DNA from 3 places in the Actinoplanes sichuanensis genome. Region 1 is predicted to be linked to each of the others. Evidence: riboswitches for the same ligand, from Rfam matches in the RefSeq annotation. Region 1 holds a riboswitch; each other region holds the start of a gene.
What was found. A riboswitch is a leader RNA that binds a small molecule or an ion and turns the genes downstream of it on or off. The one in region 1 is predicted to bind glycine.
Positions count from the first base shown of each region.

Region 1 (4,436 bases):
TGGTGCTGCGGTTGACGCCCATCCGCTCGGCGAGGGCGGCGCGGGACAGCGGGCCGTTCAGGTGTACGTGACGCAACAGCGTGCCCAGGCTCGCACGGTGTCTGCTCACTGCGGGTGTGTCCTTACCGGTGGGGATCCCCACCCTACCCACACCCGGGACACATCGTCAGGCGGCGATCTCGAAGGCGCCCTTGCCCCGGTTCTTCGCCCGGTACATCGCCTGGTCGGCCAGGTTCAGCAGGTGCGACGCGTCGCCGGTGGCGGCGGCCGCGGCGCCGATACTGGCCCGGACCGTGACGACGCCGCCACCCGGCAACGGGCAGGGCGCGTCGACGGCGGCGATGATCCGGTCGGCCACGGCCGGTAACGCACCGGACGGCGGACGGTCGAGCAGGATGGCGAACTCGTCACCGCCGAGCCGGGCGACCAGGTCGTCGGGGCCGACCGCGGCACGCAGGCGGGCCGCCGTCTCGACCAGCACCGCGTCGCCGGCGGCGTGGCCGTACCGGTCATTGACGGGTTTGAAGTCATCAAGATCGATGAGCAGCACCCCGGCCGGTCCGGACCCGTCCAGGGACGTCTCCAGCCGGTCCAGGAAGCAGGCCCGGTTGGCCAGGCCGGTGAGGCTGTCGGTGAACGCCATGGCGTGCAGCCGCCGGGTGAGGCTGTCACGTTCGGCGAGCAGCCGCGCGTTGTCGATGAACGCGGTCAGCTGCCGGACCACGACGATGCCCGTGCAGAGCACGGCCCCGGCCTGCAGGGCCCAGGCCCGAAGATCCAACCCCCGGGTCAACAGGACCGCGATCAACAGGACGTGGATGCCGGCCAGGGCGAGATAGGGCATCGGGCTGTACGGACGACGCCGCGCGACCGGTGCCGCGACCCGCCCGGACCGGAACCGGCGGTACTGCAGCCACGCCGCGATCAGCAGCATCGCGTGACAGGTCAGGCTGAGCGCGAAGACCGGACCGGGACGCCCGGCCCGGGCCAGTTCCGGACCCAGCGTGCGGGCCAGACTCTCCAGGGTTCCGGCGACCGGCCCCATCACGCCGATGTGCCAGCGGAACGGCGCCGCCCCGCTGAGGTAGAGCCGGCCGACCACGAACGCCAGCAGCATCGCGACCACCGGGGCGGCCACCCCGACGACCTGCCCGGCGGCGAACGAGCCGGTCATCGTCCAGTACAGGCCGGCCGCCCCGACCGCGGTCACCACGGTGGCCAGATCGAGGTGGTAGCAGAGCCGCTCCCGGGCCGAGCGGTGCGGCAGCGGATAGGTGGCGATCACCCCGATCACCACCGCGCCGCCCGCGGCCAGGGCCACCGTCCGCGGGATGCCGGTGCCGGTGAGCGCCGACGACGACGTCGGGTCGGCCAGGGTGGTGGCCACCTGGATCCAGTCGGCCACGCTGAACATCGCACCGGCGGCCACGAAGGCGCGCCAGAACCGACGTTCCGAGGTGGGGTCCGGCATCAGGCGGACCGCGCGGTACGCGTACCAGGTCATCGCCGTGGCGAACACCGCCACGGCGAGCCAGCAGAGGACCGCGAGCATCGCCGTACCGCCCCACGGCACCAGGAAGGCGACGCTGAGCAGCGCGGTCAGCGAGACGACGACCACCGGTAGGAATCGATTCCCGGGAGTGACCTGGCCGCCGGGGTCGGCGGCGTCGGCCGGCGCGATGGTGTTCATCGGAGGCCCCATCGTCACGAGGCGGGCACAATTGAGAGCCGACCCACAGACCGCCGTGCGGTAGGGTCCTGGAACAGGTGACGACAGCACAACCGAATACTTCGCCGCGACCCCGCCGCGGGAGAGTCCTCGCAGGTCAGCGAGGCGCCGAAGGAGCAACTTCTCCCTCAGAATCTCTCAGGCCCCAGTACCGCGACGGTCAGGCGACTCTGGAAAGTCAGCTCTTTACGAGGAGCTGCGCCCACGGTGCAAGCCGCCCTTCCCGGCGGTGAACCTCTCAGGCAGAGATGACAGAGCGAGGGAGGCCCGACCCGACAAGGAGCCTCCGTTGCGAAACACCGCCCTGCACCACGTCCATCAGTCTCTCGGCGCCGCGATGACCGGTTTCGCCGGCTGGTCCATGCCGCTGCGGTACGGCAGTGACCTGGGCGAGCACCACACCGTCCGGACCGGCGCCGGACTGTTCGACCTCGGTCACATGGGCCAGATCGAGGTGACCGGCCGAGACGCCGCCGCGTTCCTGGACCACGCGCTGGTGGGCCGGCTGTCGAAGGTCGCGGTGGGCCGGGCGAAATACACCATGCTGTGTCACACCACCGGCGGGGTCCTCGACGACCTGGTCGTCTACCGACTGGCCGAGGACCGGTTCCTGGTGGTCGCGAACGCCGCCAACGCCGCCGTGGTCCGGGCGATGCTCGGTGAGCACTCGGGTGGTTACACCGTCGGGATCGCTGATGCGGACCGGTCACTGATCGCGGTGCAGGGCCCGCAGGCGGTCGACGTGGTCGGCGCGCACCCGGACCTGCGTTACTACGGCATCAAGGCGGAGCGGCTCGCCGGGCGGGACGTGCTGCTGGCCCGCACCGGATACACCGGCGAGGACGGCTTCGAGATCTACTGCGCGAATGAGGACGCCGAGGCGATCTGGGCGTGGGCGACCGGCCGGGGTGCCGTCCCGTGTGGGCTGGCCTGCCGAGACACCCTGCGCCTGGAGGCCGGCATGCCGCTGTACGGCCACGAGCTCACCCTGCGCACCACCCCGTTCGACGCCGGTCTGGGTCGTGTCGTCGCCCTCGACAAGACCGACTTCGTCGGCGCCGCCGCCCTCCGCGCCGCCACCCCGCGGCGCCTGCTCGCCGGGCTGGTCACCAAGGGCCGCCGCTCGCCACGGGCCGGTCACGTGGTCCTCGACCCGGACACCGGCGAGCGCATCGGTGAGGTGACCAGCGGCGTGCCCTCCCCCACGCTGGGTCACCCGATCGCGATGGCCTACCTCCCGGCCGACCGCACCGAACCCGGCACCCGGGTCCTCGTCGACATCCGCGGCGCCCGCGAAGAGGCCGAGGTCGTCGCGCTGCCGTTCTACCGCCGGCAGGGCTGAGCCGTGACCGTGTCCGTCTTCGATCTGTTCTCGATCGGCATCGGCCCGTCCAGCTCGCACACCGTCGGCCCGATGCGCGCGGCCCGGCTCTTCACCGGCCACCTGACCGGAATCGACGGGGTGGCGACCGTACGCGCCGAACTGTTCGGTTCGCTCGGCGCGACCGGGCACGGCCACGGCACCCCGCGGGCGGTGCTGCTCGGCCTGCAGGGCGAGGATCCGGAGACGGTCGACACCACGCTCGAACCGTCCGCCGACGCGACCGCGTTCGAGGTCGACGTGGTGCTGCACCGGCGGCGGGCGCTGCCCGGCCATCCCAACGGCATGCGCTTCACCGCGCTCGCCGCCGACGGCGCCGAACTGCTGACCAAGACCTACTTCTCGGTCGGCGGCGGGTTCGTCCTGGCCGACGGCGCATCGGGGGTACGCCCGGAGCAGGTGGCCGTCCCGCACCCGTTCTCCTCCGGCGTCGAGCTACTGGAACTCGCCCGGTCCACGGGGCTGTCGATCTCCCGGATGATGCTGCTCAACGAGTCGGTACGGCGGCACACGGCCGAGGTGTCGGCCGGGCTGCTCGGCATCTGGCGGGTGATGAACGACTGCATCGACGACGGGCTGCGCGCGGAGGGCGTACTCCCCGGGGGTTTGAAGGTCCGTCGCCGGGCCGCACTGACCGCCCGCAAGCTGACCGCCGACGGTGATCCGATGGAATGGCTGACCGTTTTCGCCATGGCGGTCAACGAGCAGAACGCGGCCGGCGGGCGGGTGGTGACCGCGCCCACCAATGGTGCCGCCGGGATCATTCCGGCCGTGCTGCGCTACTACCGGACCTTCGTGCCCGGCGCCGACGACGAGGGCGTGGTGCGTTTTCTGCTGGCCGCCGGGGCGATCGGGCATCTGTTCAAGGAGAACGCGTCGATCTCCGGGGCCGAGGTGGGTTGTCAGGGTGAGGTCGGTTCGGCGTGCGCGATGGCCGCGGCCGGGCTCGCCGAGGTGCTCGGTGGGACGCCGGAGCAGGTGGAGAACGCCGCCGAGATCGGCATGGAACACAACCTGGGCCTGACCTGCGACCCGGTCGGCGGCCTGGTGCAGATCCCGTGCATCGAGCGCAACGGCATGGCCGCGGTGAAGGCGGTCACCGCGGCGAAGATGGCCCTGCGCGGCGACGGCCGCCACCACGTCTCCCTCGACAAGGTCATCAAGACCATGAAGGAGACCGGCGCCGACATGAAGATCAAATACAAGGAGACGTCCCGCGGCGGCCTGGCCGTCAACGTCATCGAGTGCTGACCGCGGTCAGCGTTCCGGCTTTCGCCCGGCCGGCCCCTCCGCGGCCGCCGGGTCGCCGTCCCGGGCCGCGCTGAC
Region 1 covers NZ_AP028461.1:1,352,243-1,356,678, reverse strand. Annotated here, with positions in the region: gene Q0Z83_RS05875 (ROK family transcriptional regulator) at 1-109, opposite strand, end outside; gene Q0Z83_RS05870 (GGDEF domain-containing protein) at 167-1,690, opposite strand; glycine riboswitch at 1,799-1,893, shown strand; glycine riboswitch at 1,898-1,986, shown strand; gene gcvT (glycine cleavage system aminomethyltransferase GcvT) at 2,019-3,071, shown strand; gene Q0Z83_RS05860 (L-serine ammonia-lyase) at 3,075-4,361, shown strand; gene Q0Z83_RS05855 (MarR family winged helix-turn-helix transcriptional regulator) at 4,368-4,436, opposite strand, start outside.

Region 2 (4,436 bases), 970 kb from region 1:
TGGTCGAACGCAACGGCCGCCCGGCCGAGCTGAACCGGGTGGCCGAGCTGCGTGACTTCCTGTTCTACGACACCTCGGAGGGGCTGGTCAGCGTCATCCCGGACGTCTGACCGAGGCGGGTGGTCACCACCAGCTCGTGCAGGGCCTCCACGGCGGCCGGGTCGGCGTAAGCCGGGAGTCTGCTCTCGTCGCGGGCCTCCTCCAGCTCGGCGCGCAGCGCCGGGATGTCGGCCGCCAGATATGCCGCGGCGCGGGCCGGCATCGGGCCGTGTTCGGCTTCGCGTTTCGCGGCGATCAGGTCCGGGACGTAAGGGATTCGGGAACCCAGCACGCCCAGGTCGCAGACCACCTCGCCGGTGCGCATCAGGTGGATGCCGGTGAGCAGCACGCGCAGCGTGTACAGGGCCGGCTTGATCCGGCCGGTGTTGTGGTAGAGCTGCTGCTGGCTGTGCGAGAACCCCAGATAGTGGTGCGCGTGTCCGCTGGTGATCATCCGGGGTGCGAGATCCTTGAGGGCGGTGTGCAGCGGCGAGGTCACCACCACCAGCGGCGAGACGAGCTGCTCCAGCACGTAGCCGTTGCGGCTGTTGAACAGCTTCGCGAACTTGCGCAGGTCGTGGCTGACCACGTCGAGTTCGACGCCGTCGCGGATGCCGGACCGTTCGAGGGTGTCCGGGCCGGTGCGCAGACCGACCACCTCGTGCGCCGGCAGGATGTGCGAGGCGCGCAGGTCCAGGTCGGAGTCGACGGAGGCGAACCCGTACAGATGCGCGCCGCTCACGGTCGCGAAGACCAGGGGATACGGCAGGTCGGTGGCGGCGTCCGCGGCCCACTCCGGCACGACGGTGGTCATCCGAGATTCCTTTCTCGTACGGCCACGAGCACCCGGTCCACAGCGGCCCGGTCCGGGGCTTGGGGGAGTCTCGTGGAGGCGGCCGCGTCGGCGAGTTCGTCCTGGAGCCGGCCGGCCCACTCGGACACCTCGGCCCAGGGGCGTTCGCCGCGCTTGATCGACAGGAGTTCCTCCCGCCGGTCCGAGACGTCGACCAGCACCTCACCGGTACGCAGCACATGAACGCCGGCCATCAGTAGCCGTACCATGTGCATGGCCTGTTTGAAGTTGATCTCCCCGGTCTTCTCGTGCCGGTTGGCGACCTTGGTGAGCTGGTCGCGCGCGTAGCTGCCGTAGGTCTCGGCGACCCGCCGGGACAGGAACGCGCTCCGGACTCCGACGAGCGCGTCACCGTCGGAGTTGCGAGAAGTGACCAGCGGCGACCACAGCACCTCGAGAACCGTCGGGTTGGCCTGCAGCGCGAGCGTGCAGAACCGCTCGATCTCCCACGAGAACTGCTCCTCGGCCGGCCCGTCCAGGTGGGTGGGCGGCTTGTCGAGGGTCCAGAAGTCGCGGGTCGGCGCCACGAACACACCCCGACGGTCGTGGTCCGACTCCGGCCCGTCCAGTCCATAGGCGCGGGAGCCGACCACGACCGCCAGGGCCGTGTGCCGTTCAACGAGCTCGATCATGAGGCCGGAGGATACGGCTAGAGATCAAGGACCGTCGCGTCGATTTCGTCCAGCTCGCTCTGGTCGAGTGACAGGTTGTTCAGCGCGGCCACGTTGTTCTCCAGCTGCGGCACGCTCGACGCGCCGATGATCAGGCTGGTCATCCGCTGGTCGCGCAGCGCCCACGCCAGCGCCAACTGGGCGAGCGTCTGCCCGCGCCGCTTGGCGATGTCGTTGAGCGCGTGCAGCCGGGCCAGGGTCTTGCCGTCGAGGGCGCTCTCGTTGAGGAACACACTGGTCCGGATCCGCGAGTCGTCCGGAATGCCGGTCAGGTAGCGGTCGGTGAGCAGGCCCTGCTGCAGCGGACTGAACGCGATGCACCCGGCCCCGGCGTCCTCGAGGGTGTCCAGCAGCCGGTCGTGCTCGATCCACCGGTTGAGGATCGAGTAGGACGGCTGGTGGATCAGCAGCGGCGTGCCCAGCTCCCGCAGGATCCCGGCGGCCTGCGCGGCCTGGGTGCTCTTGTAGTTGCTGATGCCGACGTAGAGGGCCTTGCCGGAGCGGACGATCGCGTCGAGCGCGGACATCGTCTCCTCGAGCGGGGTCTCCGGGTCGGGCCGGTGGTGGTAGAAGACGTCGACGTAGTCCAGGCCCATCCGCTGCAGGGACTGGTCCAGCGACGAGACCAGGTACTTGCGGGAGCCCCAGTCGCCGTACGGGCCGTCCCACATGGTGTAACCGGCCTTGGTCGAGATGATCATCTCGTCGCGGTGCGCCCGGAAGTCGGCGGCCAGGATGCGTCCGAAGTTGGTCTCGGCACTGCCCGGCGGCGGCCCGTAGTTGTTGGCCAGGTCGAAGTGCGTCACGCCGAGGTCGAAGGCCCGGCGGACGATGTCGGCCTGCCGGTCGGCGGGCCGGCCGGCACCGAAGTTGTGCCAGAGGCCCAGGCTGATGGCGGGAAGCTTGAGACCGCTGCGACCAGCACGCCGGTAGATCATGTCGGCGTAGCGGTCGGCGGCAGGGAAGTACGTCACATCGCACACCCTAGGACTCCCGATCTTCCCCATGGGCGCTGGTAGGTTGGTTCCCAGCGCGGGAGAGTCCGCTGACGCGGCGCCGAAGAGGCAAATCCTCCCCGGAAACTTTCAGGCAAAAGGACCGCGCAGGTTGGCAACTCTGAAATGCCCGCGATCGGGGTATGACAGAGGGGGAGGTTGCTTCTTGACCTTCTCACGCCAGGAGTCGCCAATGACGTCCCCGTTCGTTTCCCGGCACATCGGCCCGGACACCGACGAGCAGACCACCATGCTGAAGGCGATCGGCTACGGCTCGGTCGAGCAGCTGATGGACGCCGCGATCCCCGAGTCGATCCGCTTCCACGGTGAGCTTGATCTCCCGGCCGGGATCTCCGAGGAGCAGACGATCGCCGAGCTGCGGTCGATCGCCGACCGCAACGTGCTCGCCACCCCGATGATCGGCCTGGGCTACTACAACACCTTCACGCCCGCGGTGATCAAGCGGAACGTGTTGGAGAACCCGGCGTGGTACACGGCCTACACGCCGTACCAGCCGGAGATCAGCCAGGGCCGCCTCGAGGCGCTGCTCAACTTCCAGACCGTGGTCACCGACCTGACCGGGCTGACCACGGCGAACGCGTCGATGCTGGACGAGGCGACCGCGGTCGCCGAGGCGATGACGCTGGCCCGGCGCGCGTCCAAGAGCAAGAGCAACGTGTACGCGGTGGACGCCGACACGTTCCCGCAGACCCTGTCGGTGCTGCGCACCCGGGCCGAACCGCTCGGCATCGACGTGGTCCTGGTCGACGTCGAGAGCGACGAACTGCCCGAGGACTTCTTCGGTCTGCACCTGCAGTACCCGGGCGCCTCCGGTGCGGTGCGCGACCACGCCGCCCTGGTCGAGGCCGCCCACGCCAAGGGTGCCCTGGTCACGGCCGCGGCCGACCTGCTGGCCCTCACGCTGTTGCGGGCTCCGGGCGAGATCGGTGTGGACATCGCCGCCGGCACCACGCAGCGGTTCGGTGTGCCGCTGGGGTTCGGCGGCCCGCACGCCGGATACCTGGCCGTGCGCGCCGGCCTGGAGCGGTCGCTGCCCGGCCGTCTGGTCGGCGTCTCCAAGGACGCCGACGGCGACCGGGCCTACCGGCTGGCGCTGCAGACCCGTGAGCAGCACATCCGCCGGGAGAAGGCGACGTCGAACATCTGCACCGCGCAGGTGCTGCTGGCCGTGATGGCGAGTATGTACGCGGTCTACCACGGCCCGGCCGGTCTGCGTGCCATCGCGAAGCGGGTGCACGGCCATGCGCTGACCCTGGCCGGTTCGTTGACCGCCGCCGGGATCGAGATCGGTTCGGACGCGTTCTTCGACACCGTCACCGCGATCGTTCCCGGCCGTGCCGCCGGGATCGCCGAGGCGGCCGCCGCCGACGGTGTCGACCTGCTGCTGGTGGACGCCGATCGGGTGTCGATCTCCACCGACGAGACCACGACCGACGCGCACGTGGCGACCGTCCTGGCCGCCTTCGGTGTTCCGGTGGCGACGCCGGCCGAGTGCGGCGCCCGCCCGCTGGCCCGTACCTCGGAGTACCTGACGCACCCGGTCTTCAACACCCACCACTCCGAGACCAGCATGCTGCGCTACCTGCGCAGACTCTCGGACCGTGACTACGCGCTGGACCGTGGCATGATCCCGCTGGGCTCGTGCACGATGAAGCTGAACGCCACCGCCGAGATGGAGGCGGTCACCTGGCCGGAGTTCGCGAACATCCACCCGTTCGCGCCGCGCAACCAGGTCGAGGGCTACGAGCACCTGGTCGCCCAGCTGGAGCAGTGGCTCGCCGAGATCACCGGTTACGACGCGGTCAGCGTCCAGCCGAACGCCGGTTCGCAGGGTGAGCTGGCCGGTCTGCTGGCGAT
Region 2 covers NZ_AP028461.1:2,318,414-2,322,849, forward strand. Annotated here, with positions in the region: gene Q0Z83_RS10265 (hypothetical protein) at 1-110, shown strand, start outside; gene Q0Z83_RS10270 (nucleotidyltransferase domain-containing protein) at 65-853, opposite strand; gene Q0Z83_RS10275 (nucleotidyltransferase domain-containing protein) at 850-1,524, opposite strand; gene mgrA (L-glyceraldehyde 3-phosphate reductase) at 1,542-2,537, opposite strand; glycine riboswitch at 2,587-2,674, shown strand; gene gcvP (aminomethyl-transferring glycine dehydrogenase) at 2,752-4,436, shown strand, end outside.
Region 2: another riboswitch for glycine. It lies ahead of gcvP (aminomethyl-transferring glycine dehydrogenase); the one in region 1 lies ahead of gcvT (glycine cleavage system aminomethyltransferase GcvT).

Region 3 (4,436 bases), 2.4 Mb from region 1:
AGCAGTACCGCGCTCATGGCGTCAATCCTGTCGCGCGGAACGCTGATCGGCCCGTTTGTCACGCAACTGTCATGGTTGCGGGAAACTTCCGCAGATCGGGGCGGGCAGTCTGGCGGACATCGAACGAGGAGGGAGTCCGCCTTGACCGGGCTGAGTCTGATCGCGGCCGTGACAGTCGGCGCCGTCATCGGTGTCGCCGGGCGGATGTTGGCGGCCCGCTGCCGTACCGTGCCGGTGTGGTTGCCGCCCGCGGCCGGGGTGGCCGCCGCCGTCCTGGCGACCGTGCTCACCCGGATGGCCTCCGTCGGCGAGCCGGGGCCGACCCTCGTCGAGTTCGTGCTGCAGGTGCTGTTCGCGGTCGCCGGTGTGACCGCGGTCGCGCTGACCGCCGAGCGGCCGGGCACCCCGACGTCGGAGAAGCTGCGATGAGCGGGCGCCCGCCGCGGGTGATCGTGCTGCCGACCGATCTGGATCAGCACCTGGCCGACGAGGTGCGGCCGGCCATCACCGAGGCGGCCGAATCCGGCCGGGACTTGGTGATCGACATGGGCGGTTCCGGAACCATCGACCCGGCGGGGCTCGGGCTGCTGGTCCGTGCGCACCGGTCGGCTCGGCAGAACGGGGCGACGTTGTGCCTGGTCGCGCCGTCGCGATTCGTGCTCACCGTGCTGCACACGATGCGGCTGGACGGGGTGTTCCCGATCTACCCGGACGAGGCGACGGCGGTGTCCGACCTGGCCCGGCCCGCCGTGGGGGTCTAGTGTCTGACCCGAGCGGCGGGATCTCCGGCGCGCCGCTTCGTGACCGGGTGCCTGATGACGACTTTGACCGCGCAGTTCGACGTACCCATCGGGGTGGACTCACCCCGTACCTCCCGCAAGGCTGTCCTCGCCGTGCTCGGCGTCTGGGGTTATGTCGACGAGGCCTGGACGGACGACCTGTCGGTGGTGGTCAGCGAGCTGGTGACCAACGCGGTACAGCACGGTGCGGGCTCGGTGGTGATCGGCGTCGAGGCGAATGGGCCGCAGGTGGTCCTCTCGGTCGCCGACGGTTCGGCGGTCGTGCCGCGCCGCCGCGAGCCGGACGGGCGCGGTGGCCGCGGACTGCTGCTCGTGGAGGCGCTGACCCGCCGGTGGCACGTCGAGGAACATGAGGGCGGCAAGCGGGTACGGGCGGAGTTGCGCCTCTACCCCGACGGCGACGGTCCGGGCCGGGAGGATCAATGAGGATCACCTCGCAGTACGCCGACGGTGTGGCCCGGCTGCGCCTCTGCGGTGAGCTCGACATGTCGACCACCCAGCATCTGCACGACCAGGTCAGCGCGGCGATGGCCGTCGCCCGGCTGAGTCGCCTGGTGATCGACGCCGTCGACCTGGACTTCTGCGACTCGTCCGGGATCCAGGCGCTGGTGCAGACCCGGTCGAAGGCCACCCAGCAGGGCGTCACGTTCCAGCTGACCAACACACACGGGGTGACCCGCCGGGCGCTGCAGATCACCGGGGTCCTCGACGTGCTCAGCGGTTAGATCACTCGATAGCGGCGATGTCGGCGGCCTCGTCCGGGTCCGGTTCGGACGTGTCGAGGAACGCCCGCAGCACCTCGACGGCGACGTCCGGCGCCAGCCGTTTCAGGCTCATGGCCAGTACGTTCGCGTCGTTCCAGAGGCGGGCGCCGCGGGCGATCCAGGGGTCCCAGGCCAGGGCGGCCCGAACCCCCGGGACCTTGTTGGCGGCGATCGCCGTGCCGGTGCCGGTCCAGCACATCACCACGCCGTAGTCGGCCCGCCCGTCGACCACCGACCGGCCGACGAACCGGCCCAGGTCGGGCCAGGACTCGGCGGCCTCCGGCCGGATCACCTCGTGGCCGTCCTCGGACAGGGCGGCCACCACGGCCCGGGTGGTCTCGTTCTCGTCGTCACTGGCGAACGCGATCCGCATCCGCCCCACCCTAGTGCGCCACCGCGGGCGGCCCGCCTCTCCGGCGACCCGCGGCTTGCCGTTGCGGCGACCCGCGGCTGGCCGTTGCGGCGACCCGCGGCTTGCCGTTGCGGCGGCCCGCGGCTTGCCTTTGCGGCGGCGCACCAGGCGAAGGTGGCCGACGTCAGCCCGCGGCGCTCACCAGCTCCTGGTAGGCGGCCTCGTCGAGGGTTTCCGGGACGCTGGTGACTCGGAGCCGGAACAGCCAGCCCGCGCCGTACGGATCGGTGTTGATCAGGCCGGGCTCGTCGCCGAGGGCGGTGTTCACCTCGACGATCTCGCCGTCGGCGGGAGCGTACACCTCACTCACCGACTTGGTGGATTCGAGTTCGCCGGCCGGATCGCCCGCGGTGACGGTCGTGCCGATCTCCGGGAGGTCGACGTAGATGACGTCGCCGAGCGCGTCGGCGGCGAACGCGGTGATACCGACGGTGGCGATCTCGCCGTCGGTCAGCCATTCGTGATCTTTGGTGAAACGCATTTCGGAGAGGCTCCTTCGGTACGGGTGAGGGCCTCCCTCGCTCTGTCACGGGTGCCTGAGAGGTTCACCGCCGGGGCGGCTTGCACCTTGGGCGCAGCCCTGGTCGGGGCTGACTTTCCAGAGTCGCCTGACCGTTGCGGTACGTGGGCCTGAGAGATTCTGAGGGAGAAGTTGCTCCTTCGGCGACCCGCCCGAGGGTGGGTGCTCTCCCGCAGCGGCACAGCGGCGAAGTATGGACTTGTGGCCCGGGAAAGCTATCCGGAACCGCCCGAACCGGTCAAGATCGACGGCATGGATGTCGCCCGCACCGCCCCCACCGCGGCGGATGTCGCCCGCAGCTTCCCCACCGCGTCGGATGTCGCCCACACCTTTCTCACCGAAGTGGACGCCCGGCGGCCGGCGGTCCTGACCGGGCTGTTCCTGCACGGTTCGCTGTGCTGGGGCGAGTTCTTCCCCGGTAGTGACGTCGATTTCGTCGGCGTGTGGGCCCAGCCACCGGACCACGCCGCCCTCGCCGAGGCGCACACCGCGACGAAGGCCCGCCACCCGGAGGTCGTCTTCGACGGTTTCCACTGCTCGGCCGACGATCTGGCCGGCTCGGCACTGCGGGTGGGCCGGCGGCCGGTGTTCTACCAGGGCGAGTTCGATCCGGGCGGGACGATCGACATCAATCCGGTGACCTGGCACGAACTCGCCGAACGGGCCGTCGTCATCCGCGGCGAACTGCCCCCGATCCACACCGACCACGCCGGACTGTGGGACTTCACCCGCGACAACCTCGACACGTACTGGCGGGGCCACATCCCGGCGATCGAGGACGCCGGTGTCGAGTTGCTCGGACAGCACGATCCGTCCATCGCGTGGGTCGTGCTCGGTGTCGCTCGCCTGCATCACCTCCTGGCCACCGGCGAACTGACCTCCAAGAGCGGAGCCGGCCGTTACATCACCGGCTCTCTGGACCCGCGCTGGAGCCGGCTGGCCGACGAGGCCCTGCGAATCCGCGAACGTCCCCGGGACCCGACCCGTTACGACGTGCCGACGCAACGTGGCGAGGAGACGCTCGCCTTTCTACGCTGGACGGTCGACGACGGCATGAGCCTCGATCGCGAAGGACAGATACGCCCCTGACCGCTCCCGGGCCTGGAACCCGAGCCGCGTGAGGATCCGCACCGACCGTTGATTGGTCGCGGCCGCGGCGGCCCGGATCTCACGCAGCCGCAGAACGGTGAAGCCGTAGTCGAGGCCGGCGGCGGCCGCGCCGAGGCCGAGCCCTCGCCCCCAGCGGTCGCGACCTCCGATGACGAAGCCGAGCTCCCGGTGGTCGACCTCCACACCGTGCAGGTCGACGTAGCCGACCAGTTCGCCGCCGACGACCGCGCCGAGGCGGATGAGGTCGGGTGGCGGCGTCTGGATGAGGCGCCTGTGGTGCTGCTCGTGATCCTGGCGGGTCCATCCGGCGGCCCGGGCGAACTCGGGATCCGACGCCCACCCGGTGATGACCGCGGCGTCCGCGGCGACCAGGGCTCGCAGCGTGACCGGCGGGGTGGGCGTCATCGGGGCTCCTACTTCGGCAGGGTGGTGTAGTCGGCGGTCAGGTAGGTCTCGTAGCCGATCACCGCGGGGGCCCGGACGTCGAGTTTGCCGGTGTCGGTGGGCAGCATCTGCTCGTAGCCGAGTAGCGCGCCGGTGGCCTGGTCGACGATCAGGGTGTGGCGGGTCGGCAGGCCGCTGTGGTCGGAGGTGATCGAGAACGCGGCGCCCGCCCGGCCCGCGCGGTCGGTGACCGTGCCGTCGTAGGTGAGCCCGGGTAGCCGGGCGACGATCCGCAGCAGTTCGGCACGGGTGGCCGGGGTCAGCAGCCGTTCCCGGGCCAGGTCGGTGACCGCGACGATCGTCTCGTACGGCCCGTTCTGTCTGGGGTGCCCGATGTGCAGCCAGTCGTCGAGGCCGTCGGCCGGTGGCGGGTCGGCCCACATCGC
Region 3 covers NZ_AP028461.1:3,711,839-3,716,274, forward strand. Annotated here, with positions in the region: gene Q0Z83_RS16895 (response regulator transcription factor) at 1-17, opposite strand, end outside; gene Q0Z83_RS16900 (GlsB/YeaQ/YmgE family stress response membrane protein) at 142-429, shown strand; gene Q0Z83_RS16905 (STAS domain-containing protein) at 426-761, shown strand; gene Q0Z83_RS16910 (ATP-binding protein) at 816-1,226, shown strand; gene Q0Z83_RS16915 (STAS domain-containing protein) at 1,223-1,525, shown strand; gene Q0Z83_RS16920 (RpiB/LacA/LacB family sugar-phosphate isomerase) at 1,527-1,937, opposite strand; gene gcvH (glycine cleavage system protein GcvH) at 2,101-2,457, opposite strand; glycine riboswitch at 2,498-2,580, opposite strand; glycine riboswitch at 2,585-2,679, opposite strand; gene Q0Z83_RS16930 (hypothetical protein) at 2,749-3,585, shown strand; gene Q0Z83_RS16935 (GNAT family N-acetyltransferase) at 3,526-4,011, opposite strand; gene Q0Z83_RS16940 (CU044_5270 family protein) at 4,020-4,436, opposite strand, start outside.
Region 3: another riboswitch for glycine. It lies ahead of gcvH (glycine cleavage system protein GcvH); the one in region 1 lies ahead of gcvT (glycine cleavage system aminomethyltransferase GcvT).